DNA from 2 places in the Ruania zhangjianzhongii genome. Region 2 is predicted to be linked to the other one. Evidence: predicted binding sites of a transcription regulator. Region 2 holds the regulator's gene; the other holds the start of a gene.
What was found. The regulator LexA, encoded in region 2, represses DNA repair genes until DNA is damaged. The targets are predictions, from matches to a motif close to TCGAACANNTGTTCGA.

Region 1 (4,809 bases), 1.2 Mb from region 2:
GCCGGTCCACGATCAGGTAGGCGTTGTTGTCCATCGCGGACACGCTCGCCTTGTGCACCTCGGCATTGGCGGTACGCCAGACGGCGGTGGGCCCGCCACGCTGCACGTGTCCCGGGACGATCGGGTTAGATCCGGAAAGTTCGGTGGTGGTCATGGCAGCAGGCTCTCACCCAGCGGCGTCGGGTTCACCGCGATCTCCCACCGGAAGCCGTCGGGGTCGGTGAAATATCCGGAGTAGCCGCCCCATTCGCGCTGGGTCGCGGCCTCCGCTGCACCCCCGGCAGCGCGGGCTTCGACCAGGACGGTATCCACCTCGTCCGGGGTGGCGAGGTTGTGCGCGAGTGTGATCGGTGGGGTGCCGTCGCGGGTCACCGGGCCGATCTCGGCCTCGGCATGATCGCGTTGCCACAGGGACAGGAGCAGGCGCTGCCCGATCCGGATCATCAGCACCTCCCCGGGCACGTCCACGTCGGCAGTCCAGCCCAGCCCGTCGAGATAGAACGCGCGGGTTCGGCTGAGGTCGTCGACGACGAGGGTGATGAGGCTGAGGCGTTGGTCCATGTCGGCAGCCTGCCACGGCGCGCCGACAACGACCGGGGCGAGCGACGGTGGGGGTGTCGGTCAGGGCTGGGGTGTGGCCGGAGCCCGTACCTGCCGGACGGGCCGTTGCGGTGTTGGATTGACGTGCCCAGTACGTCACACCCACACCACAGGCAAGGAGCGCCGCACGAGCACTTATCCGGCCCGCACTCGCTTCATCACGACCCCCGGGTGGGTGTCCTCCCACGTGATGGTGCAGTGCACCACCACGACGGGCGCTGACCTGCGCACACGCTCAGGCACCCCCTCCAGGACCCCACCCGGAAATGAGCAACTGTGACCAACCCAGCATCTCGAACGGTTGTACGATGTCGGTGGCTCGTCCTACCATGGCATCCGTGAGTGACTCCCTCCTGATTCGCGGCGCGCGCGAGCACAACCTCCAGAACGTCGATCTCGAGCTTCCCCGGGACCGGCTGATCGTCTTCACCGGTCTGTCCGGATCCGGGAAGTCCTCTCTGGCGTTCGACACGATCTTCGCCGAGGGGCAGCGCCGCTACGTCGAGTCCCTGTCCGCCTATGCCCGGCAGTTCCTCGGCCAGATGGACAAGCCGGATGTGGACTTCATCGAGGGACTGTCCCCGGCGGTCTCGATCGACCAGAAGTCGACGAACCGCAACCCGCGCTCGACCGTGGGCACCATCACCGAGGTCTACGACTATCTGCGGCTGCTGTTCTCCCGGGCCGGTACTCAGCACTGCCCGGTATGTGGCGAGCGCGTCGTCGCGCAGAGCCCGCAGCAGATCGTCGACCGGCTGCGCGAGATGCCCGACGGTACCCGGTTCCAGGTGCTCGCCCCGGTGGTCCGCGGGCGCAAGGGGGAGTACTCCGAGCTATTCCGGGACCTGCAGTCCCGTGGGTTCGCCCGCGCCGTGGTGGACGGTGAGCTGATCCAGCTCGCCGAGCCGCCCACACTGGAGAAGAAGCTCAAGCACACCATCGATGTGGTGATCGACCGGCTCGTGGTCCGGGAGAACATCCGCCAACGGCTGACCGACTCGGTGGAGACCGCGCTGGGTCTGGCCGAGGGCCTGGTGATCGCCGACTTCGTTGATCTCGACGCCGACGACCCGGATCGGCAGCGGCGGTTCTCGCAGAACCGGGCCTGCCCGAACGACCACCCGCTGACCCTGGAGGAGATGGAACCACGCACCTTCTCCTTCAACGCCCCCTACGGCGCCTGCCCGGAGTGCACCGGGATCGGCACCCGCCTGGAGGTAGACCCGGGGCTGGTGGTGCCGGACGAGGAGCTCAGCCTCGCCGAAGGCGCGGTGGCGCCGTGGGCGAGCGGCAGCTCGCAGTACTTCGACCGGATCCTGACCGCGCTCGGCGACGATCTCGGCTTCTCCGTGGACGTGCCGTGGCGCGCGCTGCCCAAGCGCGCCAAGGAAGCGGTGCTCTACGGCAAGGACCACAAGGTGCACGTGCGGTACCGGAACCGGTGGGGCCGGGAGCGGTCCTACTCCACCGGCTTCGAGGGTGCCATCGCCTTCCTCCAGCGCCGGCACACCGAGACCGAGTCGGAATGGTCGCGGGACAAGTACGAGGAGTACATGCGCGAGGTGCCGTGCCCGGTTTGCCAGGGCGCCCGGCTCAAGCCCGAGGTGCTCGCGGTGACCGTCGGCGGGAAGTCGATCGCCCAGGTGTGCGACCTGTCCATCCGGGAGTCGAAGTCCTTCCTCGACGGTCTGCAGCTGGGCCAGCGGGAAGCGGCGATCGCCGGCCAGGTGCTCAAGGAGATCCACGCCCGGCTCGGCTTCCTGCTCGACGTCGGCCTGGACTACCTGAGCATGTCCCGGCCGGCCGCCACGCTCTCCGGCGGCGAGGCCCAGCGGATCCGGCTCGCCACCCAGATCGGCTCCGGTCTGGTGGGAGTGCTGTACGTGCTCGACGAACCGAGCATCGGACTGCACCAGCGGGACAACCGTCGCCTGATCGACACCCTGACCCGGTTGCGGGACCTGGGCAACACGCTGATCGTCGTCGAACATGACGAGGACACCATCCGCACCGCGGACTGGATCGTGGACATCGGCCCGGGCGCGGGGGAGCAGGGTGGGCACATCGTGCACTCCGGCGACTACCCGGGCCTGCTCGAAGCTCCTGGTTCGATCACCGGTGCGTATCTGGCCGGCCGTAGCAGCATTCCGATTCCCGCGCAGCGGCGCGAGCCGGACTCCGGGCGGTGGCTCACCGTGCAGGGCGCGCACGAGAACAACTTGCGCAGTATCGACGTGGCCTTCCCCCTCGGCACCTTCACTGCGGTGACCGGAGTGTCCGGCTCGGGCAAGTCCACCGTCGTGAACGCGATCCTGTACAACGTGCTCGCCAACGAGCTGAACGGCGCCAAGCACGTGCCCGGCCGGCACAAGCGGGTCACCGGTCTGGACGACCTGGACAAGGTGGTGCACGTGGACCAGAGCCCGATCGGGCGCACCCCACGGTCCAATGCCGCCACCTACACCGGGGTATGGGACCACATGCGCAAGCTGTTCGCCGAGACCACCGAGGCGAAGGTACGCGGCTATACCCCCGGCCGGTTCTCCTTCAACGTCAAGGGTGGCCGCTGCGAGTCCTGCAACGGTGACGGCACGCTGAAGATCGAGATGAACTTCCTGCCGGACGTGTACGTGCCGTGCGAGGTGTGCCACGGGGCCCGGTACAACCGGGAGACCCTCGAGGTGCACTACAAGGGCAAGACCGTGGCGGACGTGCTGGACATGCCGATCGCGGAGGCTGCCGAGTTCTTCGCCGCAGTGCCGGCGATCTCGCGGCACCTGCGCACCCTGGTGGACGTCGGCCTGGGCTACGTGCGTCTCGGGCAGCCGGCCCCCACCCTCTCCGGCGGTGAGGCGCAGCGGGTGAAGCTGGCCTCCGAGCTGCAGAAGCGGTCCACCGGGCGCACGGTGTACGTGCTGGACGAACCCACCACCGGGCTGCACTTCGATGACATCCGCAAGCTCCTGGACGTGCTCCAGGGTCTGGTGGAGAAGGGCAACACGGTGATCGTGATCGAGCACAACCTGGATGTGATCAAGAACGCCGACTGGGTGGTCGACATGGGCCCGGAAGGGGGCTCCGGTGGTGGACTGGTGGTGGCCGAGGGCACCCCGGAGGACCTCGCCAAGGTGGAGACCTCGCACACCGGCCACTTCCTCGCCGAGATCCTCGGCACCGATGCCCAGGCAGATCTGCGCCCGGTGACCACAGTGGCCGCGCTGACCCGCCCCAAGGCTCGGTCCGCACGCCGCAAGGAGGCTGCCGCCAAGGGGAAGGCACGGCGGACGAAGTCCGCGGCGACCGCCTGAGCGCCGCTGCGGGCCAGCTGCTGCGCCCCCGGCCGCGGGTGGCCGGGCCGGCTAGGCGCGGGCCACGACCTCCGTGGTCAGCGGGGAGTGCCGCACCGGGAAGTTCACCGAGCGGGCGATGAAGCAGTGGTCGTGCGCCTGCTGGTGCAGTGCGGCGATCACATCCTCGCCGACCGGCTCGGCCACACTCACCCGCGGGTGCAGCACCACTTCGGTGAACTGCCCGGCGCCGGCAGTCTCCACCCGCATCGTTCCGGCGGCCCGGTCGGTGTACCCGGTGACCACCACGCCACCCATTGCAGCCTTGTGCAGGAACCAGAGCATGTGGCACTGCGCGAGCGCCGCCACGAACAGGTCCTCGGGGGAGTACCGGTCCGGATCACCGCGGAAGGCGACGTCCGCCGAGCCGGGCAGCGGCGGCTTGCCCTCGATCCGCACCACGTGGTCACGCCCGTAGGAGGTGTAGGACTCGGTGCCGCGCTCACCGGCTCCGGACCAGTCCACGACGACTGAATATGAGTGAAGGGGTCCCATCACCACACGCTAGCGCGAACTACTCTGGAGGGCATGGCCGACCCCTCCACCTACCGTCCCCGCCCGGGGGAGATCCCCACAGATCCCGGGGTGTACCGGTTCCGGGACAGCCACCGGCGGGTGATCTACGTGGGCAAGGCGAAGAACCTGCGCGCCCGGCTGAGCAACTACTTCCAGAACGTGTCCGGACTGCACCCGCGCACGCAGCAGATGGTCACCACCGCGGCGAGCGTGGAGTGGACCGTCGTGGGCACCGAGGTGGAGTCCCTCGCCCTGGAGTACTCCTGGATCAAGCAGTACGACCCCCGGTTCAACGTCAAATACCGCGACGACAAGTCCTACCCGTACCTGGCGGTGACGATGAGCG
Region 2 (4,809 bases):
TCGCTGAACGAGATCGCCGCCGGTCGCGGCCAGACGCTGGCCCAGATGGCGGTGGCGTGGGTGCTGCGCGATCCCCGGGTCACCACCGCGCTGGTGGGTGCCTCGAGCGTGCGTCAGCTGGATGACACCCTCGGTGCGCTGGACAACCTGGAGTTCACCGAGGCTGAGCTGACCGAGATCGACCGCTACGCCCGGGACGGTGGAGTGAACCTCTGGGCGCCGCGCTCCAGCGACCGCTGAGCACTCTCCGACCCCGCTGAAAGTGGGCCGATCCCACTGATAGCGGGCCGATCCCACGAACAGTGGTTCGCCGCCGGTGGTCCGGGCTTCCCCTCCCGGGCCACCGGCGGCCGTCTATTACTCGAGCGGCTCGGCTGCGCTGCGCTCGTCGCGCAGAGCCGTGATCGCCGCTTCGAAATCCTCCAGGGACGAGAAGCCCTGGTACACGCTCGCGAACCGCAGATACGCGATCTCGTCCAACTCGCGCAGCGGGCCCAGGATGGTCAGCCCCACCTCGTGCGCGTCCATCTCGGCCACACCGGTGGCACGGACCACTTCTTCGACCTGCTGGGCGAGCAGCGCCAGATCGTCCTCGGAGACCGGGCGGCCCTGGCATGCCTTGCGCACGCCGGCAATCACCTTGTCCCGGCTGAACGGCTCGACGGCACCCGATCGCTTCATCACCGTCAGGCTGGTGGTCTCCACTGTGGTGAAGCGGCGGCCGCACTCCGGACACTGTCGGCGACGACGGATGGACGCGCCATCCTCAGCCGTGCGAGAATCCACGACCCGGGAGTCGCCATGCCGGCAGAACGGGCAGTGCACCTAGCGGTTCCCTTCCCTCCGGCGTCGTGCGAAAGCACCACATGTTGGTCAATCACATCCATGTAACTACTAGATGTACCCAACTTAGACATCCGAGGGCCACTCGCGCAAGTGCCATCGACCGGCCTGGACCGGCCGCGGCAGCCGGGCGGGTCGATCAGGTCACTCCCCCGAAGGAACGGTCAGCTCTGCGCCGGCGTGCACTGTCGAGGCGGACAGGTTATTCAGCGCCATGATCTGGTCGATCACCACGCGCACGTCCTGCCCATCGGCCGCGACGTCCGCAGCGATGGTCCAGAGACTCTCGCCGGGGCCGACGGTCACGCTCTGCACCTGCTCGGGCATCGGCTCCGCCTCCGGGAACGCCAGGCCGGCACCCACCCCGACAGCGGCGGCAACTGCGAACGCCAGGGCCACCAGCACGACACGGCCACGGACGGTCAGTCGCAGGGCGGCACTCGTGTCGGCCGGGCGAGACTCCGTCTCCGCCACAGGCAGAGGTGCGGCCGGCAGATCAGGGACGGCCCTCAGGTGCCGCCTGCGGGAGGGCACGGTCAGGGGCGCTGTGGGGAAGGCCAGTGCGCTCATCGTTCTCGTCTCCTCAAACTCGTCGAACACCCGTCCGTCGAACGTCTGTACTGACAGTAGCACATCTGTTCGTTCGACACGCCAGTCGAACACATGTTTGGTCTTTCGGGTGGTGGCGCCTATCGTGGAGAACGCCACAGACCGAGCAGATCATCGACCACCGACATCGGCGGATTTCCAGGCGATGCGGAACAGGAGGACACCATGGCCCGCGCACAACAGGACCCGAGCGACCGCCCGGACCCAGCCAGCCTGAGCCCCCGGCAGCGACGGATCATGGACTCGATCCGCGCCAGCCTGGAGGCCAAGGGGTACCCACCGACGATGCGGGAGATCGCCACCGCCGTCGGCCTGGCCAGCCCGTCCTCGGTGAAGTACCAGCTGGAGCTGCTGGAGCAGAAGGGATTCCTTCGCCGCGATGCACTCTCCACCCGGGCCATCGAGATCGTTTCCGACGACTCCCGCAAGGTACGCGGTGACGCCGCCACGTTCACCACCCATGACGGCGAGCAGGACACCAGCCACGCCGCCTATGTGCCGGTGGTCGGGCGAATCGCCGCCGGTGGCCCGATCCTGGCCGATCAGGCGGTCGAGGATGTCTTCCCGCTCCCCCGCCAGCTGGTGGGCGAGGGTGAGCTGTTCCTGCTCAAGGTGGTCGGTGACTCGATGATCGACGCCGCGATCTGCGACGGCGACTGGGTCGTGGTGCGCAGCCAGGCCGTCGCGGAGAACGGCGAGATCGTGGCGGCGATGATCGACGGTGAGGCCACGGTCAAGTCGCTGAAGAAGACCGACAGCGCACTGTGGCTGTTGCCGGCGAACGAGAACTACGCCCCGATCGACGGCAGCGACGCACAGATCCTCGGACGCGTGGTCAGCGTGCTCCGCTCACTCTAGGCTCGCTCTCGGCCACCGCCTCCGCGGCCAGCCGGCGCAGGGCACCACGGACTACCTCAGCATTGGTGGTCGGCCACAGCGGAGGCAAGCTGGCCGCCAGGTAGGAACCGTACCGAGCGGTGCGCAGCCGCGGGTCGAGCACTGCGACCACCCCCCGGTCGGTCACCGACCGAATCAGCCGACCGGCACCCTGGGCGAGCAGCAGGGCCGCATGAGTGGCAGAGACGGCCATGAACCCGTTGCCACCAGCCCGCCCGATCGCCTCCGTGCGGGCCGCCTTCACCGGGTCGTCCGGGCGCGGGAACGGGATCCGGTCGATGAACACCAGACGGCAGCTCAGCCCGGGCACGTCCACGCCCTGCCAGAGCGAGAGGGTGCCGAACAGGCTGGCGCGCGGGTCGGCGGCGAACTCGCGGACCAGCGTGGGCAACACGTCCTCGCCCTGCAGCAGGATCGGGGTGTCCACCTGCTCGCGAAGCGCTTCGGCGGCCGCCTCGGCACCCCGGCGAGACGAGAACAGCCCGAGCGCCCCGCCGTCGGAGGCAGTGATCAGCTCGGCGATCTCGGCGAGCATCTTCTCGTCGGTCCCGTCCCGTCCCGGCGCGGCGAGCGAGGAGGCCACGTACAGGATGCCCTGCCGGCCATAGTCGAACGGTGAGGTGACCAGTTCGCTGCGGTAGCCGCCGTCGGCCAGTCCCAAGGAGCGCGCGGTGGCCTCGAACGTGCCACCGAGGGCAAGCGTAGCCGAGGTGAGCACGGCCGAGCGTCCGCTGAGCAGCTCGCCCGCGATCGGGCCGGCCACGTTCAGCGGGGCGAGCATCAGCCGCGAGGCCTCCCCCGGCCGCCGGCCGCGTTCGCACCAGAGCACGTCCACATGGTCGGCGATCCGGTCCGAGAGCAGCCGATCGGCCACCTCGAACAGGGCGAGCAGTGCGCTGTGCGCCATCGACTTCGCCCCGGCCTCACCGGCTGCAGAGGACTGCTGGCGCATCGCGGTCATCCCTTCCCGGGTGCCTTCGGCGATGCTGCGCACGATCGGAGCAAGCTCGGCCGGTAGCCCGGACCGGAGCCTGCCCTCCGGAACCGCCATCAGCAGCGGCCGGAGCGCGTCAGCGGCCTCCTCGAGGGTGCTCAGCGGGAGTCCGGCATGCCGGCGCGCAGTGCGGGCGGTGCGTTCGACCACGGCCGCGGACAGCTCCACAGTGGCCTGCGCGGTGACCCGATCGGGTAGTTCGTGCGCCTCGTCCACCACGAGGATCTCGTGCTCGGGCAGCACTTTGGGGTTTCCGGCGGCGGCGATGCCAAGCATCGCGTGGTTGGTGACCACCACGTCGGCCTCGCGGGCGTGGGCGCGGGCGCGCTCGGGGAAGCACTCCGCCAGCAGCGGGCACTTCTGGCCGAGGCACTCCAACGAGCTGATGGACACCTGCCGCCAGGCGCGTTCACTGACCCCAGGCACCAGATCGTCCCGGTCGCCGGTGTCGGTCTCGCCGGCCCACTCCCGCAACCGCACTACCTGGCCACCCAGGCCTTCGTCGGCTTCTCTGGGGTGCTCCTCCGCCGATGACGGCGCAGCTTCCGTGGCGGCGAACAGGGCACCTTCGTCGTCGGGATAGCCGCCGGCAACCTTGTGCTTGCAGACGTAGTTGTGCCAGCCCTTGAGGAGGGCCACGTCGGGCTCCCGCTGCAGATGGCCGGTGAGGTTCTCCCGCACCACGGGCAGGTCGTGGCCGAGGATCTGCCGCTGCAGGGCGAGGGTGGCGGTGGAGACGATCGCGCGCTGACCGGACTCGACCGCCTTGATCAGCGTGGGCACCAGGTAGGCGAGCGATTTCCCGGTGCCGGTGCCGGCCTGCACGAGCAGATGCCCTCCGTCGTCCAGCGCGTCCGCCACCGCTCGGGCCATCTCGTGCTGCCCCTCTCGACGGGCGCCGCCCATCGCGCCGACCACCTGGTCCAGGGCAGCGTCGATGGTGTGCGCTTCCGCGCCCTCGGCGGCGGTAGCCGTCTGGCGGACCGGGCCGGCTTCGCCAGCCTCGCCGACCGAGCCGGCGTGCTGCGCATCCTGCTCGCTCTCACCCACCCCCCGACGGTATCGCGCCCGCGAGGCTGCGAGACCCCGCGTCCACAGCCCGCACCATCCCACTGACCTGACCCGCGCCCAGCCCCGGGCGTGAATCCATCCAGTCGCTAGTTGGCGCACTGAGTAGTGCTCCGCGGTATCGCCCAAGTGCGGCAAGTATCGAACGGGCCGTGCGGCGCCCGGGCCAGCGCCGGGCGGCTCAGCCGGCGTTGCGCAGGTCCGCAGCCAACGCGTCGTCCACCCGCGCGACCAGGCGGGTGCCGGCTTCCAGGTGCTCGGTGGAGATGACTTCACCTGTGGCGTGTGCGCGGTGCACCAGGTCGCCCCGGTCGTAGGGCACCACCACGTCCACCTCCACCGCCGGGCGCGGTAGGGCCTCGGCGATCGCCGCCTGCAGCTCCTCGATCCCGGCGCCG

Region 1: uvrA (excinuclease ABC subunit UvrA) is a predicted target of LexA. The motif match lies at 894-909, and genes of this name have one in related genera.

Annotation. Positions count from the first base shown of each region.
Region 1 covers NZ_CP042828.1:2,942,128-2,946,936, reverse strand. Annotated here, with positions in the region: gene FU260_RS13730 (MBL fold metallo-hydrolase) at 1-154, opposite strand, end outside; gene FU260_RS13725 (VOC family protein) at 151-561, opposite strand; gene uvrA (excinuclease ABC subunit UvrA) at 930-3,908, shown strand; gene FU260_RS13715 (OsmC family protein) at 3,960-4,442, opposite strand; gene uvrC (excinuclease ABC subunit UvrC) at 4,476-4,809, shown strand, end outside.
Region 2 covers NZ_CP042828.1:1,699,791-1,704,599, reverse strand. Annotated here, with positions in the region: gene mgrA (L-glyceraldehyde 3-phosphate reductase) at 1-240, shown strand, start outside; gene nrdR (transcriptional regulator NrdR) at 358-825, opposite strand; gene FU260_RS07910 (LysM peptidoglycan-binding domain-containing protein) at 988-1,413, opposite strand; gene lexA (transcriptional repressor LexA) at 1,618-2,310, shown strand; gene FU260_RS07900 (ATP-dependent DNA helicase) at 2,288-4,249, opposite strand; gene hflX (GTPase HflX) at 4,593-4,809, opposite strand, start outside.